Regions from separate parts of the Kribbella sp. NBC_00889 genome, predicted to be linked through region 2. Evidence: riboswitches for the same ligand, from Rfam matches in the RefSeq annotation. Region 2 holds a riboswitch; each other region holds the start of a gene.
What was found. A riboswitch is a leader RNA that binds a small molecule or an ion and turns the genes downstream of it on or off. The one in region 2 is predicted to bind thiamine pyrophosphate.
Positions count from the first base shown of each region.

Region 1: it holds a riboswitch for thiamine pyrophosphate, as region 2 does, so the genes downstream of both, thiC (phosphomethylpyrimidine synthase ThiC) here and OG817_RS36865 (purine-cytosine permease family protein) in region 2, are expected to answer to the same signal.
Region 3: it holds a riboswitch for thiamine pyrophosphate, as region 2 does, so the genes downstream of both, thiS (sulfur carrier protein ThiS) here and OG817_RS36865 (purine-cytosine permease family protein) in region 2, are expected to answer to the same signal.

Region 1 is NZ_CP108783.1:6,666,768-6,677,383, forward strand. Features, by position in the region: gene pstS (phosphate ABC transporter substrate-binding protein PstS) at 1-109, shown strand, start outside; gene pstC (phosphate ABC transporter permease subunit PstC) at 255-1,340, shown strand; gene pstA (phosphate ABC transporter permease PstA) at 1,337-2,257, shown strand; gene pstB (phosphate ABC transporter ATP-binding protein PstB) at 2,280-3,056, shown strand; gene OG817_RS32570 (hypothetical protein) at 3,117-3,530, opposite strand; gene OG817_RS32575 (DUF4190 domain-containing protein) at 3,632-4,240, shown strand; gene OG817_RS32580 (DUF2752 domain-containing protein) at 4,282-4,722, opposite strand; gene OG817_RS32585 (RDD family protein) at 4,828-5,532, shown strand; gene OG817_RS32590 (hypothetical protein) at 5,615-5,737, shown strand; gene OG817_RS32595 (hypothetical protein) at 5,741-6,295, opposite strand; gene OG817_RS32600 (transposase) at 6,292-6,849, opposite strand; gene thiC (phosphomethylpyrimidine synthase ThiC) at 7,096-8,715, opposite strand; TPP riboswitch at 8,706-8,828, opposite strand; gene OG817_RS32610 (lysophospholipid acyltransferase family protein) at 8,964-9,710, shown strand; gene OG817_RS32615 (hypothetical protein) at 9,856-10,380, shown strand; gene OG817_RS32620 (anion permease) at 10,591-10,616, opposite strand, start outside.
Region 2 is NZ_CP108783.1:7,509,084-7,519,699, reverse strand. Features, by position in the region: gene OG817_RS36900 (MFS transporter) at 1-458, shown strand, start outside; gene OG817_RS36895 ((p)ppGpp synthetase) at 445-1,467, opposite strand; gene OG817_RS36890 (class I SAM-dependent methyltransferase) at 1,518-2,096, shown strand; gene OG817_RS36885 (ATP-binding protein) at 2,205-3,398, shown strand; gene OG817_RS36880 (DUF3152 domain-containing protein) at 3,566-4,420, shown strand; gene OG817_RS36875 (hypothetical protein) at 4,461-5,321, shown strand; gene OG817_RS36870 (alpha/beta fold hydrolase) at 5,318-5,980, shown strand; TPP riboswitch at 6,001-6,127, shown strand; gene OG817_RS36865 (purine-cytosine permease family protein) at 6,121-7,449, shown strand; gene OG817_RS36860 (class I SAM-dependent methyltransferase) at 7,477-8,157, shown strand; gene OG817_RS36855 (methylated-DNA--[protein]-cysteine S-methyltransferase) at 8,282-8,848, opposite strand; gene OG817_RS36850 (RNA polymerase sigma factor) at 8,845-9,336, opposite strand; gene OG817_RS36845 (flavin reductase family protein) at 9,739-10,299, shown strand; gene OG817_RS36840 (ABC transporter substrate-binding protein) at 10,292-10,616, shown strand, end outside.
Region 3 is NZ_CP108783.1:6,846,513-6,857,128, forward strand. Features, by position in the region: gene OG817_RS33505 (MFS transporter) at 1-612, shown strand, start outside; gene OG817_RS33510 (YceI family protein) at 624-1,136, shown strand; TPP riboswitch at 1,172-1,288, shown strand; gene thiS (sulfur carrier protein ThiS) at 1,279-1,485, shown strand; gene OG817_RS33520 (thiazole synthase) at 1,487-2,263, shown strand; gene OG817_RS33525 (DUF6807 family protein) at 2,260-4,140, opposite strand; gene OG817_RS33530 (hypothetical protein) at 4,261-5,292, shown strand; gene OG817_RS33535 (RidA family protein) at 5,322-5,711, shown strand; gene OG817_RS33540 (serine hydrolase) at 5,708-6,580, opposite strand; gene OG817_RS33545 (LysR family transcriptional regulator) at 6,577-7,458, opposite strand; gene OG817_RS33550 (MBL fold metallo-hydrolase) at 7,576-8,502, shown strand; gene OG817_RS33555 (GNAT family N-acetyltransferase) at 8,492-9,241, opposite strand; gene OG817_RS33560 (PLP-dependent aminotransferase family protein) at 9,294-10,616, opposite strand, start outside.

The DNA.
Region 1 (10,616 bases), 840 kb from region 2:
CTACTTCGCGAGCAAGGACGGCCAGGCGTCGCTGACCGACCTGAACTACGCGCCGCTGCCGGAGGAGATCCGGACCAAGGTCGACGCGGCGATCCAGTCGATCAGCTGACGACGAGCAGCACTGATGCGAGCCCCGGCCGGTCCGAGTCATCGGAAGCGGCCGGGGCTTCGCCTCGTCGGACCCGGCAGAGCGGGTACGGCGTGATCCTCAGTCCGGACCTGACCCCACGACCAAGGCGCTTGGAGCACCATCGATGAGTAGTCCAGACGGCACGGAACCGCCCGACCGGCCGGCGGAACCCGCCGCCGTGGCAGCAACCGACGACCAGGCGGGACCGAAGCTGGACCTCGGCCCGGTCGGCCACCTCGGCGACCGGCTGTTCAGCGGCTTGGCGCACGGCTCCGGCGGCCTGGTGATCGCGATCGTCTCGTTCGTCGGCATCTTCCTGCTGGCGCTGGCGATCCCGGCACTGGCCGACGACCAGAGCAGCTTCCTCTTCTCCCGGATCTGGGAGCCCGGCGGCGACCAGCCCCGGTTCGGCATCGCGGCGATGTTCTACACCACCGTGATCAGCTCGATCATCGCGATGATCATCGCGGTCCCGATCGCGGTCGGCGTCGCACTGTTCGTCACGTACTACGCGCCGAAGCGGCTGGCCACGCCGGTCGCGCACGCGGTCGACCTGCTCGCCGCCGTCCCGTCGATCATCTACGGCCTGTGGGGCATCCTGTTCTTCGCGCCGATCCTGCGGCCGGTGATCGACGGCCTGGCCACCGCGCTCGGCTGGCTGCCGCTGTTCGAGAAACCCCCGGGCGACAACGTCGGCGTGGTGTTCACCGCGTCCGTCGTGCTGGCCATCATGATCCTGCCGGTCGTCACCGCGATCAGCCGGGAGATCTTCATCCAGACACCGGTGGCGCACCGCGAGGGCGCACTCGCCCTCGGCGCGACCAAGTGGGAGATGATCCGGATGGCCGTGCTGCCCTACGGCCGGTCCGGCGTCGTGAGTGCCTCGATGCTCGGCCTGGGCCGGGCGCTCGGTGAGACCGTCGCCGTACTGATCATCCTGTCGGTGCCGAACGGCAACGACCCGTGGGACCCCTCGATCTTCGCCGGCGGCGAGACGTTCGCGTCGAAGATCGCCAACAACGCCGCCGAGTTCGACTCGCCGGAGAAGACCGGTGCCTACATCGCGGCCGGCCTGGTGCTGTTCGTGGTGACCTTCCTGGTCAACTCCGCGGCCCGGATCATCGTCGCCCGCAGCGGACCGGGCGGGAAGCGGACACGGCGCAACCGCAGCGCCGGCGGAACCGCCGCGAAGGAAGGAGCCGTAGCGTGACCACGATTGCTGCCAACAAACCGGCGTACGACGGGCAGGCTCTGGATCTGACCGGGAAGTCGGGCGCGCGGGCCTTCAAGAACACTCTCGCCACCGTGCTGATCACGCTCGCCTTCGTGCTCGCCATGATCCCGCTGGTGTGGATTCTGTGGACCGTCATCAGCAAGGGCTACCACCTGTTGTTCGACGCCAGCTGGTGGAGCGAGTCGCAGCGCGGGATCACCGTCCGGCGCGAGGGAGGCGGCGCCTACCACGCGATCATGGGCACACTGATCATGGGCCTGATCACGGCCCTGATCGCGGTCCCGATCGCCATCCTCGGCGCGATCTACCTGGTCGAGTACGGCAAGGGCACCCGGCTGGCCCGGGCGGTCAGCTTCATGATCGACATCCTCACCGGTGTCCCGTCGATCGTCGCCGCGCTGTTCGTCTACGCGGTCTGGATCACGATCTTCGGCTTCAACCGGGTCGGTTTCGCGGTGTCGCTGTCGCTGGTGCTGCTGATGTTGCCCGTCGTACTGCGTTCGACCGAGGAGATGCTGAAACTCGTCCCGGACGAGTTACGGGAGGCGTCGTACGCACTCGGCGTGCCGAAGTGGAAGACCATCCTCAAGGTCGTCGTGCCGACCGCGTTCGGCGGCATCATCACCGGCGTCATGCTCGGCCTGGCCCGGGTGATGGGTGAGACCGCTCCGCTGCTGATCCTGGTCGGCTACTCCAAGAACATCAACCTGAACCCGTTCAACGGGTTCATGGGCGCGCTGCCGACAATGATCAACCAGGACCGGACCGAGCTGGCGTTGCAGCCGGCCGCGGACCGGGTCTGGGCGGCGGCGCTCACACTGATCCTCCTTGTCCTGGCACTCAATCTGCTGGCCCGGCTGGTTGCCCGGTTCAGCGCCGTCAAGTCGAAATAGTCACGAGAGGTTCTGAGTCGATATGGCCAAGCGCATCGAGGTCAGTGGCCTCAACGTCTACTACGGCGACTTCAAGGCCGTCGAGGACGTGTCGATGACGATCGAGCCCCGCTCGGTCACTGCATTCATCGGCCCGTCCGGCTGCGGCAAGTCCACCTACCTGCGGACCCTGAACCGGATGCACGAGGTGATCCCCGGCGCCCGGGTCGAGGGCAAGGTGCTGTTGGACCAGCAGGACCTGTACGGCTCCGGCATCGACCCGGTCGCCGTCCGCCGCGTGGTCGGCATGGTGTTCCAGCGGCCGAACCCGTTCCCGACCATGTCGATCTTCGACAACGTCGCGTCCGGGCTGAAGCTGAACGGCGTCAAGGACCGCAAGCGGCTCACCGAGACGGTGGAGAAGTCCTTGCACGGCGCGAACTTGTGGACCGAGGTCAAGGACCGCCTGGACAAGCCGGGCGCGGGGCTGTCCGGTGGCCAGCAGCAGCGGCTGTGCATCGCCCGGGCGATCGCGGTCGAGCCCGAAGTGATCCTGATGGACGAGCCGTGCTCGGCGCTCGACCCGATCTCCACGCTCGCGATCGAGGACCTGATCGAGCAACTGAAGGACCGGTACACCGTGGTCATCGTCACGCACAACATGCAGCAGGCCGCCCGGGTCTCGGACCAGACCGCGTTCTTCAACCTGGCCGCGACCGGCAAGCCCGGCCGGCTGATCGAGATGGGCGCGACCAAGCAGATCTTCTCCAACCCGACCGAGAAGGCCACCGAGGACTACATCACCGGCCGCTTCGGCTGATCCGTTCGACCCGATGGCACGGCCGCCGCGAAGGTTTCCCCGCGACGGCCGTTCGCCGTTTCACAGGCAGACGGTCCGCGCGTAGTTCACGCGAGCAAGCACATCGGCGGCCTGGTGCGCAGAGCTCACCCGGACGTGGGTGGTGTGCGTGCGGCCGCCACTCTGCACGCTGACCTGCACGAACCCGGTCGTCGTACGCTCCTTGCACAACAGGAACAACAGCCCGAGCAGACAGGCCAACGCGAAGACGATCGCCAACGCGATCGCCCAGCCCGGGATCCGCTCCTCCGTCCGCGACATGTCCATCGCCCACCAGTTCGCCCCGTGCGTGCGCAACACCCCAGCGGGGCTGACGATCCGGAACTGCTCGACGGAGATGTCGCCGATGGTCACGAGGACCGGTCCGCCGGGCAGCCGCTGCCAGGACTGCTGATTCGGGACAGGCACTGGGAATGGCATCGGGCTCTCGGTCACCCACTCAGCGTAGGGGGCCGGGGAGCGGCGCGGGGGCGTGACCGGGAACCTGTGGAAAAGATAGCCTGCGAGGATTCCTAGACGTCTCAGAAGGGACTGCGGTGAGTACTCCGACGCCTCCCCCCGGCGATGATCAGAACGACCAGAACAGGCCGCAGGACACCCCCGACGAGAGCGGGACCGACGAGCCTGGGCAGTACGGCCAACAGCCGGGCCAGTACGGGCAGCCCGGCCAGCCCGGGCCGTACGGCCAGCAACCTGGTCAATACGGACAGCAGCAGCCGGGCCAGTACGGCCAACAGCCAGGCCAATACGGACCGCCCGGCCAGCCCGGGCCGTACGGCCAGCAACCTGGTCAATACGGGCAACAGCAGCCGGGGCAGTACGGCCAACAGCCCGGCCAATACGGACAGCAGCAGCCTGGCCAGTACGGGCAGCCCGGCCAGCCGGGCCAGTACGGGCAGTACCCGGGCGGGGCCTACGGCTACGGCGCTCCGGCCGCGCCGCAGAACAACACCCCGCAGGTGCTCTCGATCATCGGCATCGTCTGCTGGTTCTGCTGCGGTATCGCCTCGGTCGTCCTCGGTCTGGTTGCCCAGGGCAAATTCCGTGAGCAGGGCAAGCCGGACACGCTGGCGAAGGTCGCCTGGATCGGCGGCATCGTCTCGATCGTGCTCTCGACGATCTACACCATCACGCAGTACAGCTGACGGCTCGTCGCGGGCGGCGGCGGTGGTCCGCCCGCGACGTCTCAGTTCAGGTTGCGGGCGACGCCGTACACGATCAGGATCACGGCCAGCGCCTTGGTCAGCCAGCCGAGTATGCGCGGGCTGACCGTCAGCCGGGGCAGGCGGATCAGCCGCAGCGATTCGAGTGCCCAGGCAAGCATTTGGTAGCCGATGGCAACGCCGATGAGCGGGCCGATCACCAGCACCACCGGGTTGAAGTGCCAGGCCGCGTCCAGATCCCCACGCAGCAAGGCGGCTGCCATCCGGGTCGCGCCGCAGAACGGGCAGTTCAGCCCCGTGGTCGCATGCAGGATGCAGGGTATGCCGATCTGCTGGCCGGACAACTGGTACACGGCCGCGAGCGCGAATCCACCCACTCCGACGGCCGCCGCACCGAGCACTCGGCGGTCCAGCGGGCGGACCGGACCGGTCGGCCGGAGTACGACGCTCAGCGAAAGACTCACCGGACAACGGTAACTCTCATCTCGTGGGATCCGTAGCCGGAGCTGAGCCGTCGGACCGTTAGCCTGCAACTCACTCCTCATCTGTATTCACTAGAAGGGATCGTCGTGAGCAATCCGACGCCACCGCCGGGTTACGGCCCGCAGGACCCCCAGCAGCCGGGTCAGTACGGCCAGCCAGGCCAGTACGAGCAGCCCGGGCAGCAGCCGGGCCAGTACGGGCAGCAACAGCCCAGCTATGGCGGCCAGCAGCCGGGCTACGGGCAACAGCCCGGCCAGTACGGTCAGCAGCCTGGCCAGTATGGGCAGCAGCAGCCCCAGCAGTACGGGCAGCAGCCGGGGTACCCGCAGTACGGCGGTCAGCCAGGCTACCCACAGCAGTACGGTCAGCCGGGCGCGTACGGCGTACCTGGCAACCTGGCGGCCTGGCCGAACCGGGTCGGCGGCTGGCTGGTCGACGTCCTGATCATCGGGGTGCCGTACGGCATCGGGGCGGCGCTTGCGAGCGGCAACAGCTCGGCGATGGCCATCCTGGCGCTGCTGTTCTACCTGGTCGGCATCGGCGTCGGGATCTGGAACATCGTGTTCCGCCAGGGCACCACCGGACAGACCCTCGGCAAGTCGGCGCTGGGCCTCAAGCTGATCGACGGGATCAGCGGCCAGCCGGTCGGGCCGGGCAAGGCGTTCCTGCGCCAGATCACCCACATCCTGGACGGCATGGCCTGCTACATCGGCTACCTGTGGCCGCTGTGGGACGAGAAGCGGCAGACGTTCGCGGACAAGATCAACAACACCTACGTCATCAAGCTCTGACGTTTCAGCATTCATCCGGACGCCGTGGCCTGTTCAGGCCGCGGCGTTCGGCGTTCCCGGCGCCGGGCAATACGATGCCGCGGTGAGTACACCGATGCCCCCGCCGTACGGGCAGGACGGCGCTCCACCTGCGGCTGGTCGACTCCGCGACCAGAAGCAGACCTGGCACGACAAAGTCGTGTCGACGTACGTCCTCAAGGACTGAGGGTCAGCGCGACAGCAGGAAGCCGGCGCAGGTCACTGCCCACAGCACACTGGTGAAGCTGCCGATGATGAACCGCTCGGCGACCGCCTGGGGCGTGACCGAAGCCGGCTGATCGGGACTGCGCAGCTCCGGATAGCGAGCCAGGCCCTTGATGGCCAGCACGATCGCCAGTCCCTCGGGCCAGCCGGCCACCAGCGCCGCGTAGATGGCCAGGCGCTCGAGCGAACCGATCAGAGCGCCGCCGCGCAGCACCTCACCGGCCTTCTGCGTCGACTGCGCTCGCGTGTTGCCCCGGTCGACGAGAGCCAGCACAGATGTCGTCAGTGGGCCGCCACCGGTCACTGCCAGCCCGCCGGCCAGCAGGAGCAGCACGTTCCACCAGCGCTCGCGCCAGCCCTCGACACCGTCGCCGGCCAGCAGCAGGACGCCGACGGTGATCAGGCAGGCCAGCATCACGCCGCTGAGCACGATCTCCAGCGTCGACCCGGCCTTGGGGACCCATGCCAGAACGGCGAGGATCAGGCCGGCGGCGGTGAACGACAGAATGAGTGCCGTCACGCGGTGGCCCCAGCGTCGAGGAGCTCGGCCGCCAGCACTCGTCCACGTTGTTCCTCGGCGACTCCGGCTGCCTGGGCCCGCTGGGTCACCGCGGACTGACTGATGCCGAGCTTCACGCCGATCTCGCGCCGGGTGAGCCCTTCGGCCAGCAGGTCGGCGACAGCCCACCCGCGGTCGCTCCGCCGCCGCAGCACCGAAGCCATCAGCCACAACACCGTCTCGACCTGCTCGGCGCAGCGCGCGTCGGAGCCGACCACGTTGACGTGGTGCGGGCTCGACTTGGCCCGATTCACCGCCTCCCGCGCGAACACGAACGCGTCCCCGCTCCCGGCCCGCGTACTGCGCGGCAGCGGCTGCGTGACCTCACCGGCTCCGAGCCCGACGTACCAGGTGTCGGCGCGCAGCAGCTCGACGATCACGTCGATCGTGGCGCGCGCCTCGGACAGCACGCCCTGCACTTCGTCGCCGGCCGTCCGCTCGAACTTGCGGAGCAAACCGGTCCGCCGCGGCCGGCGGTTCAGGATGTTCAGTAGCTCGGGTACGAGATCGGTCATGCTTCGGCTGCCCCGCTGATCTACCGTGAGAACGAAGACCACTGTGCTGCACCTCCTTCCCGACGCCGTTAAGGCTACAGTCTTATTCACGTAGAGTGAAGGAAAAAACCTGAATCGGTTCATCCGATCACTCCTCGTGATCGCCCCGCGGAACCGACGATCCCCTAATTCTCCGCTGGATCCGGGGGGCGAGGCATCTCGACTCGCCCCCCGGATCTCACCGAGCGTCTGCAGGAACCAGGATCCTCACTCCGCCAGCGGCAGGTACAGCTTCTTGTCGTGGGCTTTGAAGGTCTCCGACATTTCGGCGAAGCCGGCCTCGATCGCCTCGGTGGAGGTCAGGCCGTGTTCCTCGGCGTACGCGCGGATGTCGGCGGTGATCCGCATCGAGCAGAACTTCGGGCCGCACATCGAGCAGAAGTGCGCGGTCTTGGCAGGCTCGGCCGGCAGGGTCTCGTCGTGGAAGGACCGCGCGGTGTCAGGATCCAGCGAGAGGTTGAACTGGTCCTCCCAGCGGAACTCGAACCTTGCCTTCGACAACGTGTCGTCCCAGGCCTGCGCACCCGGGTGCCCCTTGGCCAGATCCGCCGCGTGGGCAGCGATCTTGTACGTGATCACACCGGTCTTCACGTCGTCGCGATCCGGCAGGCCGAGGTGTTCCTTCGGCGTGACGTAGCAGAGCATCGCCGTACCCAGCCAGCCGATCTGGGCCGCACCGATCGCGCTGGTGATGTGGTCGTACGCCGGTGCGACATCAGTTGCCAACGGCCCCAATGTGTAGAACGGCGCCTCGCCGCACAGTTCCTCCTCGAGCCGGACGTTCTCGGCGATCTTGTCCATCGGCACGTGCCCCGGACCCTCGATCATCACCTGGACGTCGTGCTCCCAGGCGATCTTGGTGAGCTCGCCCAGGGTCCGCAGCTCGGCGAACTGGGCCGCGTCGTTGGCATCCGCGATACATCCCGGTCGCAGGCCGTCGCCGAGTGAGAACGTCACGTCGTACTCGCGCAGGATCTCGCACAGCTCGGCGAAATGCGTGTACAGGAAGGACTCCTGGTGATGCGCGAGGCACCAGGCTGCCATGATCGACCCACCTCGCGACACGATCCCGGTGATCCGGCGCGCGGTCAGCGGGACGTACCGCAGCAGGACGCCGGCGTGCACGGTCATGTAGTCGACGCCCTGCTCGCACTGCTCGATCACCGTGTCGCGGTACACCTCCCACGACAGCTCGGCCGGATCGCCCTTCACCTTCTCCAGCGCCTGGTACAGCGGCACGGTCCCGATCGGCACCGGCGAGTTGCGCAGGATCCACTCCCGCGTCTCGTGGATGCTCTTGCCGGTGGACAGGTCCATCACCGTGTCCGCACCCGCCCGGGTGGCCCAGACCAGCTTCTCCACTTCCTCCTCGACCGAGCTGGTCACCGCCGAGTTGCCGATGTTCGCGTTCACCTTCACCAGGAACTTCTTCCCGATGATCATCGGCTCGCTCTCCGGGTGCCGCCGGTTCGCCGGGATCACGGCCCGGCCGCGCGCGACCTCGGACCGGACGAACTCCGGGTCCATGCCCTCCCGCAGGGCGACGTAGCTCATCTCCTCGGTGACGGTGCCGGCTCGCGCGTGCGCCAGCTGGGTCAGTGGCGCGCGCCCGGCGATCCAGTCCCGCCGCAGCGCGGGCAGACCGGCTTGTACGTCGATCCGCGCCGACGCGTCCGTGTACGGACCGGAGGTGTCGTACAGGTCGAAGTGTTCGCCGTTCGTGAGGTGGACGCGACGGGCCGGGACCTCCAGCTCGCCGCGATAGATCTTCTCCGAGCCCGAGATCGGGCCGGTGGTGACAGTGGGCCGAATCGTGCTGACAGTCACTGTGCTGCTCCCTACGCCGGAATTACCCGGACAGGTTCGGCGGTCGGCGGCGCCGGACATGTGTCCAGCCGCCCTCTCAGCCCGCTACGGTGCGAGCTCCCGCGATCTCCAATTGTCACCGTCACTCTAGTGCCTCGTCGAGGAACGTGGGTGCCTCTAGCGGGCGTCTGGGGCGCCGCTAGAGGTGCCTACGCTCCTCGACGAGGCACTCACCTGTGTCGTCTTGACCGGGCCGGTAGCGTCGGGGGATGCGAGACCTCGTGTACCCGCCCGTGATCGGCTTCGCGAAGACCGCGTTCAAGGTGCTCGATCTGAAGATCCGGCTGACCGGGACAGAGAACGTGCCGCGGACCGGCGGCGCGGTGATCGCGCTGAATCACATCAGCTATGTCGACTTCATCCTGGGCGGGTTCGGCGCGGTGCCGAGCAAGCGGCTGGTCCGCTTCATGGCCAAGGACGTGCTGTTCCGCAACCGGTACTCCGGTCCGTTGATGCGCGGCATGCACCACATCGCGGTGGACCGGTCGGCAGGTACCGCGTCGTACCGGGAGGCGATCCGCTACCTGAACGACGGCGAGATCGTCGGGGTGTTCCCCGAGGCAACGATCAGCCGGTCCTTCGAGCTGAAGGAGTTCAAGTCCGGCGCGGTCCGGATGGCCGCGGAGGCCGGCGTACCGGTCGTCCCGCTGATCCTGTGGGGGACGCAGCGGATGCTGACGAAGGACCATCCGCGCGACTTCTCCCGGCATCGCGCGATCGCGATCACCGTCGGCGAGCCGATCACGGTCGGCACCGACGACGACGCGGCCGAGGCGACCGCGCACCTGCGGACGACGATGGCCGGGATGCTGGACCGGACCATCCGCGACTACCCGGAGCAGCCGGCCGGCGCATGGTGGCTGCCCGCGTCGTACGGCGGTGGTGCGCCCTCGCCCGCGGAAGCGGAACGCCTGGACCAGGAGGAACTCGCCCGGCGGGCGGCCCGCCGCAAGTAAGCACACCGTCAGTAACGCGGACAAGACCTTGACCCCCGGGTGACCCCGAGGGTACGAAAGGCTCTTGTTGACAGTGCAGGAAACCTGGGGGGTCCCTGTGACGCCGGCCGGTCGGCGGCGGTACTCGGGTAGGCGGGGAAGGGTTGTGTTCGATTCACCGGAAGAGCTGCATCTCTTCGAACCGGGGATGCTCGCGGTGGCGCCGCATGTCGCAGAGCACATCCCGGACGCCGGCGTCTACTTCGTCGACTGGGCCATCCAGGACCTGCCGGCGGACCGCGCCCGCGAGGTCGAGTCCGCGGTGAACGGCAGGCGCTGCCAGAACGGCTGGTTCCCGCTGGAGAGCCTGGACAGCATCGGCAGCCGCGGGTACTGGCGTGGTCCGCTCACCTACCTGGCCCGGATGACGGCCGACGACACGTCGATCCTGCAGGAGTGGTCGACCGACGGGCTCACCGGCGACGACCAGAGCCGGATCGAGGCGACCGTGAACCACCTGCTCTACCAGCAGGGTCACGCGGCCGCGGCGACCTGGGCCGTCGCGGTCCGCCCGCAGACCTACCTGGACGCAGCGCTGCTCGGCGACCGGCTGGCCGCCGCGTGGGAGTACAACCTCGGCTCGATCCGCTCGAAGGACGTGGCGAAGTCGGTACGGCGCTGGAACCGCTGACGTCAGTGGAACTGCGGGATGACCAGGTACAGCCCGTAGAACGCGGCCGCCACCCCGACCCCGAAGATCAGGCTGACCAGGGCCCCTCACCGAGAGCACTCCAGTCGATGTGCATCGCCGTACTCCTCTCAGCCCGCCGCGGCCGTGGTGGCCGGAGTCGGCCACCCGGCCGGACAGCCGGACAGCCGGACAGCCGGACAGCCGGAGAACTTACTCCAAGATCAGATGGGCCAACC
Region 2 (10,616 bases):
GGCTCGTCGGACACCGCGGGCCGCGACTGCCGCTGGTCGTTGCCGGCAGCATGCTTACTGTTTCCGGGCTGGTGCTGTCGCGGTTGAGTCTGACCACGTCGACCGAGATGCTGCTGGTCGGCTACCTGATCTTCGGTCTGGGCTTCGGGATGCTGAACGCGCCGATCACCAATGCGGCGGTGTCGGGGATGCCGCGCTCCCAAGCCGGCGTCGCCGCGGCGATCGCGTCGACCAGCCGTCAGGTCGGGGCCTCCCTGGGTGTGGCGATCGCGGGGACGATCCTCACCGCCCATCTGGTGGGCACGCTGGAGAGCGGCTTCGTCGACGCGGCCAAGCTGTGTTGGTTCGTGATCGCCGGCTGCGGCGTACTCGTCCTCGTGCTCGGCCTCATCACCACCGGAGCCTGGGCCCGCCGTACCGCCGAGGCCGTCGCGGAGGATCTGGTCAGGACTCGGTGATCCCGGCGCGGGTGAGTGCCTTGAGGCGGCCGCGGAGGATCTTCTGGCGGCGTTCCTCGTCCGGGAACAGGTCGACGTACGCCGTACCCTTCGCGGCCAGCAGGTCGTCGTCGAGGCGGCGGACCGTGCCGGCCGGGAAGCGGTGGGTCATCGCGGCCTGGACCGCGGAACTGTCGATGCCGGTCAGGAGTTCGGTGAGCTGTTCCTCGGTGGTGACGCCGAGCCGCGCCAGGATGCCGAGGATCCACGTGTAGTGGTTCGTCTTGGCGTGCGGCGCGTCCGGATAGCGCCGGGTCAGGTACGTCGTCAGCGTCGCGGTGGTCAGGTCGCGCGGGGTCTTGTCCGGTTCGGCCGCCGCGAGCTCGCGGTACAGCCGGTCGATCTCCGTGAACTCGTTGTCCACCAACTCCATCAGCGCCGCCGCCAGCAGGAACCGCCGGTCGAACTCCGGCTTGCGGCCCGGCGGGATGTCCAGCTTGTACCGGATGTCGTGCTCGAACTCCGCCCACGCGTGCTGGACCGCGGTCCGAACCTGGATCTCCATCACCAGGTTCTTCAGTACGGCGTACTCCGGCAGCTCGCGGCGAGTCGCGTTCAGCCGGACCAGGTAGTGCTTGCTGGCATACCCGAACACACCCTGCGCCCGGGTGTGCGCACCCATGTCGGTGTGCTCGACGATCTCGAACTCGGCCTCGATCACCTCGCAGACCCGGTCCACCGCCTCGGCCAGGAACGTGATCACCCGAGCCGCGACCAGGTCGGTGATCTGGTTCAGCGGGTCGTCGTACTTCGGCCGGGCCGGGTCGTCCGGATGCGGCTTCGACGCCTTGTCCAGGAACGACTCCGGATCCTTCGCCCGGGCGGTCGCGCTGAGGTAGTTGATGCCCTCCTCGTCACCGATCAGCTCGTCGATGAGCGCCTCGAGCTTGCGCGCACCACCGACGTACTGCTGATGCATCCGCTCGTACAGGGCCCCTGCCTGCCGAGCCCATTCCACCCGCCCAACCATGACAGGACGATAGTGCTCCCGCGGGCCTAGTCGCCTGCAAGACTCCCCCTATGCCCGACTTCACCGACTGGGCGCCGTACGTCGCCTTCACCTCCGGCGATCCGCCCCGCCCACTGCACCAGGCCGCCCTCGCCTGCTTCACCGAGCCTGGTACGGCGGTCGACCTCGGCTGCGGCGCCGGGAACGAGACCCTCGATCTCCTCGATCGAGGCTGGCAGGTCCACGCCGTGGACTCGAGCGCGGCTGCTCTCGCGGAGGTCTCCCGCCGTGCCCGCAGCGGGCGACGGCTGACGCTGGAACGCAGCGACCTGTGGGACGCGCGGCCTCCCGTCGCCGACCTTGTCTATGCGGGCTTCAGTCTGTTCTTCGCGCCGCCGGAACGGTTTGCGGAGACCTGGGCGGTGGTGACGCGGGCAGTGCGGCCGGGCGGCATGTTCGCCGGCCAGTTGCTCGGCGTGCGTGACGACTGGGCACAGCAGCCGGAGATCTCCGCTCAGGACGACGCAGAGGTCCAGGGATTGCTGGAAGGGTGGGCTGTGGAGCGCCTCGACGAGGTGGAGTACGACGGGCGGGCGATGAGCGGGCCGAAGCACTGGCATCTGTACGAAGTGCTGGCTAGGCGGGTCTAGGAGTTTCTAGCGGAATTGCTAGAAAGCTGTAGACAAGGGTCGCGACACGCTCTGGCGGTTGCTAGCGAAATCTAAGGAAAACGCTAGACGCGCTCATACAGTGAAAGCATGGATCCGATCCGGAATCCCTATGCGCCCGGCGCCGGTCAGCGGCCGCCTGAGCTGGCCGGACGCGACATCGAGGTGCGGCAGTTCGAAGTGGTACTCGAACGGGTCGCGGCAGGCAGGCCGGAGCGGAGTCTGGTGCTGAGTGGACTCCGCGGCGTCGGTAAGACCGTGTTGCTGAACACCTTGCGCAGCCAGGCGATCAAGCGCGCCTGGGGTACCGGGAAGATCGAGGCCCGGCCGGACCAGAGCATCCGGTTGCCGATCGCGCAGGCGCTGCACACCGCCATGCGCGAACTGGGCCACCGGCATCGCGACGACGAGCGGGTCGACAGCTTCAGCGCCGTACTGAAGGCGTTCGCGCTGCGCACCGCCGCCAACGACCGCAAGGGCATCCGCTGGCATCCGCCGGTCGACGTGGCCGCTGCGAAGGGCCGCGCGGACTCCGGTGACCTCGAGATGGATCTGATCGAGTTGTTCACCGACGCGGCCGACCTGGCCGGCGATCTGTCCGTCGGCGTCGGATTGTTCATCGACGAGATGCAGGACATCAGTCCCGACGACCTGTCCGCGCTGTGCGCCGCCTGCCACGAGATCTCCCAGCAGAGCGCGCCGCTGGTCGTCGTCGGCGCGGGCCTCCCGCATCTGCCCGCCGTACTGTCCGCCAGCAAGTCGTACTCCGAGCGGTTGTTCCGCTACATCCGCGTCGACCGTCTCGCCCGCGACGCGTGTGACCGCGCGCTGATGATCCCCGCGGAGAGCGAGGGCGTCCAGTACGACGACGAGGCGCTGGACGAGCTGTACGCCCAGACCGACGGCTATCCGTACTTCGTCCAGGCCTTCGCGCACGCCACCTGGGACCACGCTCCGACCTCGCCGATCACCATCAAGGACGTCGCCGTCGCGGGCCCGGAGGCCTCCGCCGAACTCACCGTCGGCTTCTTCGGCTCCCGCTATGAACGCGCCACCCCGGCCGAACGCGAGTACATGCGCGCGATGGCCGAGCTCGGCATCGGCGTCGACGACGGCTCGGTCCCCACCGCCGAGGTCGCCAGCACGCTGAACCGCAAACCGCAGTCCCTCTCCCCGGCCCGCGACGGCCTGATCAAGAAGGGCCTCGTCTTCTCCGCCGAACGCGGCACCGTCGCCTTCACCGTCCCCCACTTCGGCAAGTTCCTCCGCACCCGGACAGCCTGAGGTACGCCGCACACTGGTCGAGCCGGACGAGCAGGAGCGGGTCACCGACCTGATGACGGGCTGGTTCGTCGACCTCTGATCGGCCACGTGGCCTTCGGTTCGTTGGTGTTGCAAGTCATGAATCTGCCCTTTCGTGGAGTGGTGCTGGCTCTGTAGGGTGAATCGTCATGACCACCGGGCGGACTGGCCAGCAGGCGGACGCGCGTGTCCGCAAGCGCGGTGGCCGTCACAGCCGGAAGAAGTCGCACAAGGCGCAGTGGTTCTCGGTGACCGCGCTGGCAGTGCTCGGGACCGTGGTGGTCATGCACCCGGACGCCGCCGGCCGGCGGAGCCTCGCGGCCGAGATCGTTGCCGGCACCAGCACTCCGGTCACCTCGACTCCGGTGGCGACTCCCGCACCGGCACCGATCGCCACACCGACGCAGAAGTTCACCACCCCGTTGCGCCCGGCACCGAGTCTGACCCGGAAGCCGAAGAGCTCGAAGCCGAACGTCACCGTCTCCACCGGCCGGCTCGCGGTCGTGCCAGGGTTCGCCAAGGCCAGCGGCGTGAAGGACAAGCTGACCTACCGGGTCGAGATCGAGCAGGGCCTGTCGCTGAACGGCGCCGCGGTCGCCGCGATCATCCACCAGACGCTGACCGATCCGCGCGGCTGGCAGGCGATCCACCCGGTCAACTTCGAGCGCACCGACAAGGTCGACGCCGACCTGCGGATCATCCTGGCCACGCCGGTCCTGACCGACAAGCTGTGCCTGCCGCTCGACACCGGCGGCGAGGTGTCCTGCCGCGTCGACGACCGCGTCGTCCTGAACGCCAAGCGGTGGGTGTACGCGGTTCCGGCGTACGGCGGGAACGTCGCCCTGTACCGGAACTACCTGGTCAACCACGAGGTCGGGCACGCGCTCGGCCACGGCCACTCCACCTGCACCCAGGCGAAGACCCCCGCGCCGGTCATGATGCAGCAGACCAAGGGCCTGGGCGGCTGCCTGCCGAATGCGTGGCCCACGATCAAGGCAACCTGAGCCGTCCGTGAGAAGCTGAGTCGGAGGGGAGGGAGCAGCGATGTCGTCACAGGATTTCCCGACCTACGGCCGGGGCGATGAGCCCGAGCAGTCCGGCGAGGACCACCACTACGCCAAACCTGCCCCGTACGGCGGCGGCACGTTCGGCTCCGGACCGCAGAGCGCCCCCGAGCAAAGCCACTACGCCCCGCCCCAGCCCTACAGCTCCCCGCCAGGCCAGTACGGCGCCCCACCCGGCGGCGCTGGGCCGGGTCAGCCGCAGGGGCAGCCCGACTCCGGCGGACCGCCGTACAACCAGCCGCCGAACTACCGGCCTGGCACTCCGTACGGCCCGCCCGCGCATCCGCAGCAGCATGAGCTGCCGACGTACGGGCGGGACCAACCCGTCGCGCCCCGCGATCCCCGCGCCGCCCGGGTCGTCCTGCTCGCCGCGATCATCGCCGGCGTCTACGGCCTGCTGGTCATCTCGATCCAGCGGGTTGCCCTCCGGGAGATCTCCCAGGCTCCTGGCTCGCCGCTCAACCACCCGCTGCGCACCGACGTGATCGACACGATCGGCCAGCTCCTGCTGCTCCTGGTCGGCGCGGTCGCGCTCTGGATGTGGGGCCGGGACGTGCTCGCCCGCCGGAGGGCCGGCCGCCAGCCGGATCCGGTCGAGCTCGGCGGACTGCTGCTGGTCGCGGTGTCGATGGTCCCGATCCTGATCTGGCTGATCATGATCCTGTCGACCGGCATGGGCGCGATCGACGACTCGCTGCACCGGCTGCCCACGGCGTACGGCTGGGGTGGTCTCGGCCTGCTGATCCTCGCGGCCGGCTTCACCCTCGGCTACCGCGAACTCAAACCGGATCTCGGCAACCCGGTCGTCCAGGCCCGCCCGGACCGGCCACCCTGGGAGTGAACGTCCCCGTCGTCCTGGTCCCGGGTCTCGGCCTCGGGCCGGCGTCGTACGACCCAACCGTCGAGCACCTCACCACGCCGTACCACCTGGTCAGCCTGCCTGGGTACGGCGAACCCGCCGGTGCCAGGGAGGATCTGCGTCCACAGGCTCTCGGGACGGCGCTGGCGGACAAGATCCGGGAGCGGTCGGTCCTGGTCGGGCACTCGGCCAGCTGCCAGATCGTGGTCGAGACCGCGATCGCCTTCCCCGAACTGGTGCACGCCCTGGTCCTGGTCGCACCGACCGGGGACATCCGGGCGTCGAGCTGGGTGGACCTGGCCGCTCGCTGGCTGGGTTCCGCCGTACCGGATTCGCCGCGGCTGATCCGAGTCGTCACCCCGCAGTACGCCCGTACGACGCTGTCCTCGATCGCGCGCGCCGGCGACGCGGCCAGGCGCCACGATCTGGCCGCGGTCATCGGCAGGGTGCGGGCGCCGGTGATGATCGTGCGCGGCCGGCACGATCTGGTGTCCACGGCCGAGTGGGTCGCACGGCTGGCCGAGCTGTGCCACGGTGAGGCGCGGACGCTGCCGACCGGCGCGCACATGCCGGTGGTGACCAACGGTCCGGAGCTGGCCGCTCTCATCCAGCGGGCGGCCGCCGCGCCGGATCCTGCCTGACGCGTTATCGTTGACGCGGTAGCAATCCTTGCGGGAGCTCGCACCGAACGCGCGGGCTGAGAGGGCGACGAGCTGAGGACAGCCGGGTCGCCGACCGCCTGAACCTGACCGGGTAATGCCGGCGTAGGGAGCGGGTCACCATGACCAGTACTGCTGTTCGTCCTGCCGATCAGACCGAGGCGCCACTCGTCCTCACCACGGACTCTCCGCGCACGCTCGGGTTCCTGGACCAGTTCACCCTCTGGGGAAACTTCGGCATCTCGCTGTTCGGCCCGGTCACCGGTGCGCTGGTGGCGGCGTACACGGGCTCACTCGCACAGGGTCTGCTCGCGGTCGTCGTCGGCTGCGGGATCGGCGCGCTCGTGCTCGGCGGCGCAGCGGTGTTCGGCTCGCAGACCGGCGCACCGGCGATGGCGAGTCTGCGCGGTCTGTTCGGCCGCCGCGGTTCGATCGCGCCGACCGTGCTGAACATCGCCCAGAACGTCGGCTGGGCCACGATGGAGATCATCGTCATCGCGCAGGCCGCGGTCGCCGTCACTAGCGAGCGGTGGCGCTGGCTGTTCGTCCTGGTGGCGGGAGTGATCGCCACGGCGATGGCCGTACGACCACTGGGCAGCGTGAAGGTGCTGCGGAAGTTCATGGTCTGGCTGGTGCTGATCGCGTCGGTCTACCTGTTCGTGCAGGTGCTCAGCAAGCCGGTGCATGATCTGCCGCAGGACAGCGTGTTCGGCTTCTGGCCGGCCGTCGACCTGGCCGCCGCCGGTGTGGTGTCGTTCGCGCCGCTGGCCGCCGACTACACCCGGCACTCGCGCACGAACAAGGCAGCCTTCGGTGGCTCCGCACTCGGCTACGGCCTGGCCGCGATCGCGTACTACGCCTTGGGCGTCTTCGCGGTCGCCACTCTGCAGACCAACAGCGAGGACGTGATCACCGCGCTGGTCACGCTGCCCGCCGGTGCGATCGCGTTGCTCGTGCTGCTGGTGGACGAGGTGGACGAGGCCTACGCGAACGTCTACTCGACCACGATGGCCACGCACAACCTGATCGGTCACGTCGACCGCCGGTGGATCTCGGTCGGCATCGGCGTGGTAGCAACGGCTATCGCACTGTTGGTTGACCTAGGCAACTACACGGAGTTCCTCTACCTGATCGGCTCGGTCTTCATCCCCTTGTTCGCGGTCGCGATCGCCGACTTCTTCGTGGTCAGCAAGATGAACTGGGACGTGTCCGGTACGGCGCGCTTCCGCTGGCAGCCGGCCGTCGCCTGGCTGATCGGCTTCGTCTCGTACCAACTGGTCAACCCCGGCACGGTGTCCGGCTGGTCGCTCTTCTGGACCGAGGTCCAGCAGCGGCTCTTCAACGACCAGCCCGTGCCCTCCTGGCTCGGAGCGACGTACACCTCGATCGTCGTCTCGATGCTGGCCGCGGTGGTGCTTGGCCGGATCGGGCGCCGGCCGCTGGACAACTGACCCGGAGTAACCGGGATACTTGCGGTCATGCTGAACTCCGCACTGCGTAGCCGGGCCGAGTACGCGGAACTCGGGGCCGAAGGACTGGCCGCGCGTACTACGCCCGAGCGGGACGCGGCGATCGTCAAGGCCGTCGAGGAGTTGCTCGAGAAGCGCGAGTCGGTGCTCGATCTGTGCTGTGGCTACGGCCGCGTCGCGCTGCCGCTGCGCCGGGCCGGCAAGACCGTGCGCGCACTCGACATCTCCCCGAACCTGATCGAGGCCGGCCGGGCGCAGGCGGCCGAGGAGGAACTGTCGATCGACTGGGCGATCGGCTCGATGACCGACCTGCCGTACAAGTGGGACTCGTTCGACGCGGTGATCTGTCTGTGGACCGCCTTCCACGAGCTGTTCGGCGAGGAGGAGCAACTGTCGACGATCTGCGAGATCTCCCGGGTGCTGAAGCCGGGCGGGATGGCGATCATCGAGGGGCCGGCCTGGGGGCCTGCGACGGCGGGCGAGATCGCCAACGGGATGCGCCAGGGTCCCGAGCACCGGATCGTCACCACCGAGCACTTCGGCACCAGCAGCGTGCACTTCATCCACGACGAAATCAGCTACGGCCGGCTCTGTGCGGCCGCCGGAATTGAGAACTTCAAGGTCTACAAACGGGACTGGGGCGGCCGCCGCCGGCTCATCCTGGAGATCCATCAACCGACAACTGACTGACTCGTCAGGTATTCCACCAGCCCTTGCAGGCAAGGGAAAACAAAGAAGCAGATCCCCACTCCACACTGGGGATCTGCTCCTTTCTATTCCGAGTGTAAATCCCGCTGTGGCGATTCCGGAAAACTCAGCTTTTCGATTCAAGATTCAGCAGAAAACGCTTCGCGTCGAGTCCGCCGGCGTATCCGGTCAGCGCACCGCTCGCGCCGATCACCCGGTGGCACGGCAGTACGACGCACACCGGATTCGCGCCCAGCGCCGTACCGACCGCACGGGCCGCCTTCGGCTTGTGGATCTCCCCCGCGACCCGCCCGTACGTCGTCGTGGCGCCGTAGCTGGTGTGCACCGGCAGATCGGTCAGCACAAGCCGCTGGAACGGCGTCGCCAGTGCGAGGTCCACCTCCAGCTCGAACTCGTGACGGCGTCCGTCCAGATACTCGTCGAGCTGCCGTCGTACGTCGTCCAGTGCGCGGGGCTGCCGCAGGACGCGCGGGGACACCGAGCGGGCCAGGCGGTTGGTCATGGTCTCCTCGTCGCCGAAGGAGCTGGCCACCACGCGGCCGTTCGCGATCGCGAGCAGCATGGTGCCGATCGGGGTGTCGTGCAGGGTGTAGGCGACGTCAGCGTCCGGGAGGACAGGTGGTTTCAGGTCTGGGATGGCGAACCGGGTCAGCCGGCTCTCGAGGTCGTTCATGCGTTCACTCCGAGTTTGCTGCGCAAGGCCGCGAGCGCGTCGCTGACGAGCCGGCGCGATGCGGCGGGCGTGGTGTCGAGGGCGGCGGCCACGCCGTGGTGGTCCAGGTCGCCGACATATTTGAGCGTGATGGCGAAGCGCTGGCGTTCGGGCAGTTCGTTGACCGCCTGCCAGAGGTCGGGATCCGGCCAGTCGGCGGCATCCGGGCCTTCGACCGCGACCGGCGGCGCTTCGTCCAGAGGCCTTTGTGGTTTGCGCGCCCGGTGCACGTCGGTTGCGCAGCGGGCGGTGATGGTCAGGAGCCAGCTGCGCAGGTTCTTCGCCGACGTCAGGCTGGGGTAGGCGGCGAACGCCTTCTCCCACGCGCGCTGGGCCACGTCGTCGCCGTCCACCGGTCCTGCCAGGGCTCGCGCCAGCCGTGCCACGTCTCGCCAGTGCTCGTCGACAAGCGCCTGGAACGGTGGCAGCAAGACCTTCTCCGGAGCCATCACGACAGTAGAACGCATCCCGACCCACGAATGTGAGGGAGCCCTGTCCGCGCGGGCCGTCGAGTCGTGGATTGCGGTCCGGGATCGGGCGATTTGCCGACCCGGATCCACGACTCGGTGCGTGCTCTTCCGTTTGGGGTGGTCCGGATTCCGAGATTGTCGAGTAGTCCAGTAGACATTGGTGAGAAGATGGCTGACATGACGACGACCTTGCTGACCCGCCGTCGCGTCATCGATCTGCTCCGGACGGCGAGCGCCACCTGTCGGTGACCCCCGCCCCCGTTGTCCCGGCGGTGTTCCCGCCGTACGAGGCCTGCTGATCCGCCTCCCACACTCCGCCCGGCCGGGCCGCTTCGTGCTGCCCGCCACCGGTCGCCGCTGTCCCGCCTCCGAGGGAGAGACATGTCTGTTCCTGCCTTGAACCGTCCTGCCCTGTCCGTGGTTCCCGACCGCACCGAGGAGCGGATCGTCGACGCCGACGTCTACCGCTCCGTCTTCCGCCGCCACGCCGCCGGTGTCGTGGTGATCACCGCGGACGCCGGCCACGGTCCGGCCGGGTTCACCGCCACCTCACTGGTGTCGGTCAGCCTGCTGCCGCCGCTGGTCTCGTTCGCGATCGCGACCACCGCGTCCAGCTGGCCGACCGTGAGCACCGCCGGCAGCGTGGTGATCAACTTCCTGTCCGCCGAACAGCACGCCATCGCCGGCCGATTCGCCACCAGCGGCATCGACCGCTTCGGCGAGCCGACCCGCTGGTCGCGGCTGCACACCGGCGAGCCGGTCCTCGACGAGGCGCCGAGCTACCTGCGCGCCCAGGTCGAGCACCGCTTCGCCGTCGGCGACCACTGCTTGGTCGTCGCCCGTCTCGCGACCCACACCGAACGACGTGAGCACGAGCCGCTGCTCTACCACGACGGCCGCTACGTCACCGCCACTCCGAACCCGAAGGCCCACCATGCCTAGAACCCACAAGTACGCCGTACTGGCCGCAGCCCTAGTCACCTTGCTGGCCGGCTGCGGTGGTGCCGCGAAGGCCGGTGGCGCGGCGCTCTCGCTGGACGCCGCGCTGCCGACGACCGTCCCGGACGGCGCCAAGATCGTCGTCGGCGATCCGGCCACGGAGGTGGCCCTGAAGTTGTCCGGTCAGTTCGACAAGGTGTCGAAGTACGTCCAGTTCGCCAATCTGAGCGGCGGTCCACAGACCACCGAGGCGTTCCGGGCGCACGCGCTCGACCTCGGCTCGGTCGCAGAGATCCCGCCGATCCACGCGACCTGGACCG
Region 3 (10,616 bases), 660 kb from region 2:
TACCTGCGCCGGCCCTTCGACCAACTGAGGTTGCGCAGCGGTCTGCGTCGATCGGCGTTCTACCAGGCCTGTACGTTCGCGGGCTTCACCGGCACCTGGGCGACCTTGGTCCTCGTCCTGCAGGATTCCTTCGGCCTCGGGGCCGGCGCACTCGGCTGGATCAGTCTGGTCGCGATCGCCACCATGGCCGTCGTCCCGTGGACCGGTCGCATCGTCGATCGCCGTACGCCGGATGCCGTGACGGCCTGGATCCTGGTCGGAACTGTTCTCGCCGCCGTACTCATGCTGGGTGCGTACGCCGGTGGTGCGCTGGGACTCACGCTCCTCGTGGCCGGCGTACTCGTCCTCGATGTGTCGATGCAGTCGGGGATGGTCGCGAACGTCACCCGGATGTACCAACTCGACCCCGGCCGGCGCAGCGCCATGAACACGGCGTACATGGTCTGCGCCTACTCCGCCGGCAGCCTCGGCTCCTGGACCGCCGTACGCCTCTACCACGCCCTCGGCTGGTGGACGGTCCCGACCTTCGTCGCCGCCCTCGCGAGCCTCGCCCTTCTCCGCCTGGTCCTGAGGCCTGACAGTTCGGATGGCGGTCTCGTCGTACGTGTATGACTACGACGACGATGTTGAAGGAATTGACTGGGGACTACGCGGTGGATGCGGCGCGGTCGAGGTTGGGTTTCACGGCGCGGCACACGGTTGGGCCTCGGGTTCCTGGGAAGTTCGAGGTGTTCCGTGGGGTGCTTCGGCTGGATGGGGAGGATCCGAGCCGGTCGACGGCGGATCTGACGATTCAGGCGGACAGCATCCAGACCGGCGACCGGCGGCGGGATGCCGCGCTGCGTGAGCACTTCCTCGACGCGGAGACGTATCCGTCGATCAGGTTCAGGTCCACGAAGGTGAGCCAGACCGGTGTGACGACGTTCACGGTGACGGGGAATCTCACGATCCGTGGCGCCACGCGGCCGGTCGTCGTACCGCTGGAACTGACGGGCACCGACGACGGGGTCGCGTTCACAGGGTCGCTTCCGCTGCTGCGCAAGCGCTGGTCGGTGAGCTGGAACGCGGCCGTCAACCTCATGGTCGCCCAGAAACTGGACCTCCACCTGGAGCTCACGGCCAACCGCATCGCCTGAGCCTGGGTTGTCTCGATCGCCTCTGGTGGTTAGTGTCGAACTGCCGCGGGAGCTCGCACCGGAGCGGGCTGAGAGGGCGACTGTGTACGGCGTCGCCGACCGCTGAACCTGAATCGGGTAATTCCGGCGTAGGGAGGAAGCGATGCAGGAATCCGTCTGGGTGAACGGTACAGAGACCACGGTCGCACCGGGGAAGTCCGTTGCCGACCTGATCCAGGAGTACTCCGACCGCACCACCGGGATCGCGGTCGCTGTCAACCAGACCGTGCTCACGCGCAGCGAGTGGGCCGGTACCACGCTCAAACCGGGCGACCGGGTCGAGATCGTCAGCGCGGTACAGGGCGGCTGACATGGACGACGCACTGGAGCTCGGTGGCCGGACGTACACCTCGCGTCTCATCATGGGGACGGGCGGTTCGGCCAACCTGGAAGTGATGGAGGAGGCATTGCTTGCCTCCGGCACCCAACTGACCACGGTCGCGATGCGCCGGCTCGGCACCGGCCACGAGGGCTCGGTCCTCGACGTACTGGCGAAGCACGGTATCGAAGTGCTGCCGAACACAGCCGGTTGTCACACCGCCGCGGAGGCCGTGCTCACCGCGCGGATGGCGAGGGAGGCCTTGCAGACCGACCTGATCAAGGTCGAGGTCGTTGCCGACGACCACTTGCTGATGCCCGACCCGGTCGAGTTGCTGGATGCCGTGGACACCTTGGTGGCCGACGGTTTCACCGTGCTCCCGTACACGAACGACGACCCGATCCTCGCCCGCCGCCTCGAGCAAGCGGGATGTGCGGCGGTGATGCCGTTGGCGGCGCCCATCGGTTCCGCGCTCGGGATCCGCAACCCCCACAACCTCGCGCTGATCGCCGAGGCCGCGAACGTCCCGGTGATCGTCGACGCCGGAATCGGTACGGCGAGCGACGCGGCGCTGGCCATGGAGCTCGGGTGTGACGCAGTCATGCTCGCCACCCCAGTCACGCGCGCGGAGAAGCCTGCCCTGATGGCGGCCGCGATGCGCGACGCGGTCGCCGCCGGCCGCGCCGCCCGCCTAGCCGGCCGGGTCCCCCGCCGCTGGCACTCCGCCCTCGCGTCCTCCCCGGTGACGGGCATCGCGTCCTTCGGCTAAAGCAGGCGACCCATCAGGGTGCGGGCTTGGGACAAGTCCAGCGGGTGGTCGAGGAGCAGTGCGCTCAGGGAGAACGAGACCGCCTGCTCTGGCTGCAGATCCAGGGCGCCATCCCAGGCCAGAGCAGGACCGGCACCGACGTAGTCCTCGGAGCGTAGGAACCACGGACGGACATCACCCGGCTGGAACAGAAGCAGCGTGGTGAAAGCGTCGGCGCGTTGCTGGATGAAAGCCAGCCAACGGCTGGTCGATCCGTAGGCTGCGTCGGTCCCCTCGCCGGAATCGCTGAGGACAGTTGTGATTTCGACCGTTGGAAGGCGCCAGAAGATACCGCCGTACCCGGCGCCGGCGCGGCCCGTGGTGGCCGGGCTGTCGATGCGCACCGGGCCGTAGCGGGCGGTGAAGATGCTCTCCCAGTCGAGGCGCCAACCGCCTTCGGCCAGCGCTCCGCGGAGGAGCCGGCGCTCCGCGAGTTGCGGGCGGCCCTGTTCGTCGTACCAGGTCACCTCGTCGGTCAGGGTGTTGCCGTCGACGCTGACGCCACGGCTGCGTTGCTGACCGTGGTTCGGGAGCAGCGTCGGTCCGCGGTCCGGGAGGAAGGTCCGTCCGCCCCAATGCGACGTACCGTTGACTCCGGCAACGGCCAGCGAGACACCGTAGTGGTGCCGGTGATCGACCGGGCTGACCTCGGTGAGCGGGTGACCGCCGAGCGTCCGCACGGGATGCAGGTAGGGCCGAGGCGAATGCACCTGCGGCATTCGCCGTCCGAACTCGTAATGCGCGAGCGGCAAGGAATCGCCGCCGAGCACGAACCTGTCCCCCTGCTGCTGCCATCCGACCCGCTCACCCGGAGCATCCCCGGTCGGCTGCGTTGCCTGCGGCACCGGACCCGTGCTCGCCCGCACCGCCAGCCGAAGATCCGGTACGCCGTCCACTTCGGCATCCGCACCGGAGATCGCGGCGTACAACCGACGCCAGGCCAGCTCCCCCAGCTCCTGCTGCGGGACCCGCACCGTCGTCAGCGAAGGTACGGCGAACCGCGACAACCCGATGTCGTCCATCCCGGCGACCGACACATCGGCCGGTACGGCGACGCCCACTTCGTTGAGCCGGGCAAGCAACCCGAAGGCGACCAGATCGTTGAACGCGACAACGGCCGTCACGCGGGACTCCAGCACCCGCTCGACCGCGGCGTACCCGTCCTCGATCGACCAGCCGCAGTCCAGCCGGACGAGCTCGAGATCCGGGATCTCCCGCTGCACGATGTCCAGCGACCGCAGCCGGGCCTGGTTGGACGCACTGGCCGGCGGACCGGCCAGGAACGCGAGCCGACGGTGCCCGAGACCGACCAGGTGGTTCACCACGATCCGCACCGCGCGGCCGTAGTCGACCGCGACGCTGGCGACCTCGGCCGGGCCTGGCCGGTTGACCAGAATCACCGGCTGGACCTGCGGCAGCAGTTCGAGCAGGCTCTCCTCGTCGAGCCGCGGCGACACCATGATCAACGCATCGCAGCGTCGGCGCGCCGCAAGAGCGATCCCCGCCTCGGCGGCCGGGTCCTCGTCGGTCTCGGCGACCAGCACCCGGTAGCCGGCCGCGGCCGAGGCGTTCGTGATGCCACGCAGGACCTGCTGGAACAGCGGGTTGGCCAGATCCGGGACGACCAGCGCGACCATGTTGGTGCGGCCGAGCGACAGGCTGCGGGCCAGATCGCTGGGCCGGTAGTTCAACCTGTCGGCGGCGGCGCGAACGCGTTCGGCGATGTCCGGGGCGACGGTCAGGCGCCCGTTCATCACCCGCGAGACGGTCGCCCTGGACACCTCCGCCGCCCGCGCGACATCGGCGATCGTGATCGAGTCCTTCGGTGTCCTGCCCATGCGCCGTCTTCCGTTAATCCCCGCCCGGTTGGGAAACCGCCTTCCGAAGCCTATTCGAGCCTCGGCCACTGTGTTACCTTCTCAGGAAAGAAACCGGTTTCTCAACCCCTGTGAGGTGGCGTGAGACCCAGTGCACTGGGCGGGTACGACGACTGGCCGGACTTCGTCCGGGACACCCTGCCACTGACCGGGGACGAACTGACCACCAAGGTCGCCGGACTGCTCGGCGTACCGGAGCCCGGCGCCGTGCCCGCAGTGCGCACCGTGGACGAGTGGCAGGCGGATGGCGTCCACACCAGTGAACTCCAGTGGACCACGCCGTTCGGACCGCCGACGCGTGCGTGGTTGCTCCGACCGGCCGGGCGAGCGCCGCGGGCGGGCCTGCTCGGTCTGCACTGCCATGCCGGGGTGAAGTCGATCGGTGCCGAGCGGCTGGTCGACGTACCGCGGCCCAGCCGGGTCGCGGTCAGGGTCCGCGCGGACCTGTACGAGGGTCAGGCCGCCGCCGGTGTGCTCGCCCGCGCGGGCTTCGTGGTGCTGTGTCATGACACCTTCGCCTGGGGTTCCCGCCGCTTCGAGCTGCCGGCCGAGGACGACGAGTCGTACGACGTCGCCGCGGCCGTTCACGAGCACACGGTGGCGAAGGCTGCCGGGATTCTCGGTACGTCGCTGGCCGGCATGGTCGCGTACGACGACCTGACCGCGCTCAGCGTGTTGCGCGGAATCGACGGCGTGGAACAGGTCGGGGTCTTCGGCTTGTCCGGCGGTGGTGGCCGCGCGGCGATCCTCACCGCGCTCGATCCCGGCATCGAAGCGTCGGCCGTGGTCTGCATGATGACCACCTTCGCCGGGCTCATTCCGTCGTACGTCGACGTCCACTCGTGGCTGTTCTCGACTCCCGGCCTGGCCCGGCACCTCGATCACCCGACCCTCGCCGCCGGCCGCGCCCGCCACCAGCAACTCGTCGTGTACGCCGAGGACGACGAACTGTTCAGCCCGGCCGGCATGCACGACGCCGACCGTGAACTCACCGAACACTTCCACTACGGCCCCGGCAGCTACGAAGGCGTCTGGCTCCCCGGCCGGCACCGCTTCGACGCCGGGATGCAGCGACTCGTCGGCGACTTCCTCGCCAAGGCGTTGTATACCTGAGTGCGGACCAACCGACTCTGGAGGAACTCTTGAGCAAGCTCTCACACCCGCAACCGGAAGGTGTTGCCCCAGGCAACGGTTACAGCCATGTCGTGACCGGCCCCGGACAGTGGGTGGCGATCGCCGGGCAGGTCGCACTGGACGCCGACGGCGCGTTCGTCGGCGTCGGCGACCCGGCCGCCCAGGCGCGGCAGGTGTTCGCGAATCTGGACGCGTGCCTGAAGGCCGCCGGTGCCACCTTCGCCGACGTGGTCAAGCTGAACTTCTTCGTCACCGACATCGCCTACCTGCCGGCGATCCGCGCTGCCCGCGACGCGTACGTCGACACCACCAACCCGCCCGCGGGCACCGCGGTCCAGGTGGTCGCACTCTTCAGCCCCGACGCCCTGCTCGAGGTCGAGGCCTACGCGATCGTCTAACGCAACAGGTCGACGGCGACCCGAGCGGCCTCGCCGATCGCGGCGTCGACCCTGGGCTGGCGGAAGTCGCCGCGCGCAGCGAGCGTGAACACGGCGATCGCAAAGGCAGCGCCGCCCGGCAGCGTCACGACCGCAACCTCATGCCGCAAGGCTCCGAACGTCCCGGTCTTCCCCGCGACGCGTACGCCGTCGTGCGGGAAGCCGGACGCCAGCCGGTGCATGAACAGTTGCCGATGCATCGTCGCCCGGACGAACCCCGTCTGCTCCTCCGAGAGCAACTCCCCCGTCCACAACCCCCGCAGCAGTGTCGTCAGGTCGCGCGGGCTGCTCGCCGACGCGTTCGCCGCCTCATAGACGCCGGCCGGATCGGTCTGATCGTTGTCGGCCAGTACGGCGAGTGCCGCGTCCGGATCGTCCACCCCGGTCCGGCGCTGCAGGTCACGCAGGTTGCCCGCGGTCCCCCGTCGTACCCAGGTTCGTTTCAAACCGAAGGACTCCAGTAGCTCCGCCAGCCGTTGCAGACCGACCACATCCAGCAACGCGTCCGCGGAGGCGTTGTCGGACACGGTCATCATCGACACCGCCAGGTCCCGCAGCGACATCGTCACTGGGTCCGCCAGGATCGACAACCCGGTCGGTCCGGCCGTCCGCGTCGACGGGTCCAGCGTCAGCTGCCGCCGCGGATCGACCTCGCCCAGATCGACCAGCCGGCAGAAGCCCGCGAGCAACGGCACCTTGTAGACCGACGCCATCGGCACGACGGTGTCCGCGTCGACCTCGACCGTCGAATCCGGCGAGTCGAGCGCGACAGCGTGCATCCAGCCGCGAACGCCGGCGTCCTCGAAGACCGCGCGGATCCGGGCGCTCATGACGCCACCATCGCATCGGTCAACTGAGCCATCACATCCGCCGGGCGGAGGAACGGCGTACGCGTCCGGGACCACACCAGGCGCAGTCGCACCGGGAGTGGATTGTCGACAATGCGATGCCTGCCGACTCCAGGCGCCGTGAGCGAAGGATCCGCGGTCACCACAATTGCCTGGCCCGCAGCCGCCATCGCGAGCCCGGCCCGCTCGTCCGTGACCACGACCGTGCCGCCGTTCGGACGATGCAGCGCGAGCGTGTCCAGGAACAGATCCCGAGCCGCTGGCGCCTCGGCCCGCGGCCGGACGGCGATCGGCAGGCCGGTCAACCGCCGGAGCGCGACCTCCTCCCCGTCGTTCGCACCGAGTGCCTTCGGTGCGAGTGCCCACGTCGGCAGCAACGTCACCGGCCCAGCCTCGAGCCCATCGAGTACGGCGGGATGCAGTACGGCGGCCAACGTCAACCGACCCGCGGACACCTGACCTACGAGCGAACTGGTCGGCGCAGAAACCACAGTCACCCGGCTCCCCGGAATCGCGGCACCACAAGCCGCGGCCACTGCCGCACCGGCCGACGGCGGGACCTCCGGCGCCAGCCCGAGCCGGATCTCGGGTCCTTCTGGATCACGCGACACCGCGGCCTGACGCAGTTCCTCGATCGAGGTCAGCGCGCGGCGGGCGTACGGCAGCAACGCAGCGCCGGCCGGCGTCAGTTCGACCCGGCCCTGCCCGCGCTCGAACAGCTTGGCGCCGACCAGTGCCTCCAGCCGGCGCAGCCCCTGCGACAGCGGCGGCTGGGTGATGCCGACCACCCGGGCGGCGTCGCCGAAGTGGTGCTCCTCGGCCAGCGCGATGAAGATCTGCAGATGCCGTTCGGTCAGCATTGACCGAGCTGACCTGCGGCGATATCTCCAGACAATCGATTCATGCGCAAGAGCATATTCGACAGGGTCCGCGGCCCTGGCCTTGACTGAAGCCCCAGTGCGACGAGAGGAGACAGCGTGAAGGTGAGTCGTCGAGGCATGCTGACCGGCGCGGCTGCGGCCGGAGCCACCGGGGTGATCGGAATGGCTACCCGCAGCGAAGCGGCACCGACAGCGAGCGCACCCACGGACCGGACGCCGGTCGAGTTCACCTGGCTCGGCACCCACGCGTGGCAGATCCGGTGCGGCGAGCACATCGTGCTGACCGATCCGTGGCTGACCCGCTTCGAGACCGGGACGTTCACAACCGACGGCGTGAACCCCAAGACCAGACTGGTGATCGACGAGGCCGTGATCGATCGCCACCTCACCGCGGCCGACGCGATCCTCGTGCACCACGGGCACTACGACCACATGGCCGACGTACCGTACGTCGCGCAGAAGACACAGGCGACGGTCCTCGGCACCCAGTCGCACGTCAACCTGCTGCGGGCGATGCGGACGCCGAACGACCTGCTGTCACCTGTGCGCGGCGGTGAGTACCTGGCGTTCGACGGCTTCACCATCGAGGTCTTCCCCTCACTGCACTCCTGTGGCGGGAAGCGGCACGACTACGCCTTCGCGGGCTACCGCCTCGACGCCGTACCGCCCCGGCCGCGGGTGATCGAGGACCTGGTCGAGGGCGGCACGCTCGCGTACGTGATCACGATCGGCGGCCTGCGCATCCTCAGTCTGAGTACGGCGAACTTCGACCCGAACGCACTGCGCGATCTCGAGGTCGATGTGGTCCTCGCCGCACCAGGCGGCGAGCCCGGCATCACCGACCGACTGCTCCGGACGATCAAGCCGGTGCGCACGGTGCTGGCGACACACTGGGACGACTTCGGCAAGCCGATCGATCAGCCGGCCGTGCCGTGGACCGACCTCACCCCGCTGCGTACCTCGGTCGAGCGCACGGGGGCGAAGTTCGTCGTACTGGAGTTGCTGGGGAAGGTCACGCTCTGACGCGGTAGTGGTACTGCGAGACCGTCCGGAAACCGAGGCGGTCGTAGAGGGCACGGGCCGGGGTGTTGGCCTCGACGACGCAGAGGAAGACGCGCTCGACACCCCGGTTCGTTGCCTCCTGCAACAAGGCGCGGATGACGGTTCGGGCCAGGCCCTGGCGCCGAAAGCCTTCGTCGACGGCCAGGCAGTAGAGGCCGGCCCAGTCGTCGACGAGCGCGAGCCGGCCGATCGCCTTGGCGTCCTCGGCCGCACCTGGCAGGACAGCGTAGAGCGCACGGCCGCGCTCGAGGATCTGCTGGGCGGACGCCTGCTCGGCCGGACCGCCGCCGCGACCGTCGACAGCCCACCAGCACTTCATCCAGCGATCGCTGGGCACCGAGGAAATATTCACGTCGGCGTCCGACTCGGGAAGCTTGGCGAGGACGTCGGCGATCTCGGCGCACTGCACCAGCGTCGGGTTACGGACCTCGTAGCCGCGCGCCTCGAGCTGGGCGTCCAAGTCGGTCGGCTGGGCCGCCGGGCTGATCTGGAACGACGGCGTGATGCCGTGCGCCTGGTACAGGTTTTCCACATAATCCAAGGCTTTTCCGAGGTCGAACGGCGCACCCGCGGGCAGCACCGAGTTGGCTCGGAGGGTGACACCGTCGTTGCGTCGAACCAGCCAGCCGTCCAGCTCGGTGCTGTGCGCGGCAGGCCAGCCCTGATTCATCAGATTGTCGATGCAAGCAGCGGTTATCACCCGTCCGAGCCTAGAACCACTCGGATCAAATTGCAAGAGACTGGAAGTTTATTCATCGACTGCGTAAGGACCCGATCGCGTCCACGAGCAGGTCGATGCCCTCGACAACAGCCTTCTGGGTCAGCCCGCCGTACCCGAAGACCAGTCCGGCCGGCCCCCGCGACGCGACCCAGTACGGCGTCAGTCCGTAGACGCCGAGACCGCGTTCGAGCGCCGCCGCCTGGACGTCGGCCTCGGTCAGATCCGGTGGCAGCAACGTCATCACATGCAGGCCGGCCGAGATCCCGACCGGCACCAGCTCGGGTAGTCGCGCCGCGAGCCGGTCGACCAGCGTGTCCCGCAGCAGCCGGTACCGCGGCCGCATCCGGCGCAGATGCCGATCGAACTCACCGCGAGCCACGAAGTCCGCGAACGCCAACTGGTCGAACACCGGCGACCCGCGGTCGTCCATCAGCTTCGCCCGCGACATCGGCTCGACCAGCCTGGTCGGCAGGATCAGCCAGCCCAGCCGCAACCCCGGCGCCAGTGTTTTGCTCGCCGTACCGGCGTACGCGACCCGGTCCGGCGCTAGGCCCTGCATCGCACCGATCGGCTCGCGGTCGTAGCGGTACTCCGCGTCGTAGTCGTCCTCGATGACCAGCCGATCACCCTCGGCGGCCCACGCCACCAGCGCCGCCCGCGTCTCCGCCGACGCGACCGCGCCGGTCGGGAACTGGTGCGCGGCCGTCACCAGTACGACGTCCGCCCCCGACCGCTCGAGCGCGTCGACATCGATCCCCGACTCCAGCACCGGTACGCCGACCGCCTCGAGACCGGCCGCTCGAGCCACCTCGCGCAGATCGTTGTCGGACGGATCCTCGACCGCCAGACAGCGATAGCCCTGCTCGGCAAGGACCTGCAGCAGCAATCGCGATCCCTGCGCGAAGCCGTTGCAGATCATCATGTGTTCCGGGCGGGCCGCCGTACCGCGGACTCGATTGAGGTAGTCGGCGAGCGCGGTGCGCAGCTCGATCGTGCCGCGCCCGTCGAGATAGGCGAGGCTCTGGTACGGCGTCTCGTTCAGGACCCGCCGGATCGAGCGAAGCCACGCGGCGCGCGGGAACTGCGAGACGTCCGGACGGCTGTAGCGGAAGTCGATCCGCGGCTCCCCGGCCGGCTTCGCGACCGCGCCGTCCGGCTCGACGATCTCCACCGGCGCGACCTGCGTGTAGCCACCACCCCGGCTGACCAGATAGCCCTCCGCGACCAACTGCTGATAGGCCTCGACCACGACGCCACGCGACAATCCGAGGTCGTCCGCCAGCGCGCGGGTCGATGGCATCACGATGTCGGCGCGCAGCAGGCCCTCGCGGATGCGAGCCCGGATCCCGCCTTC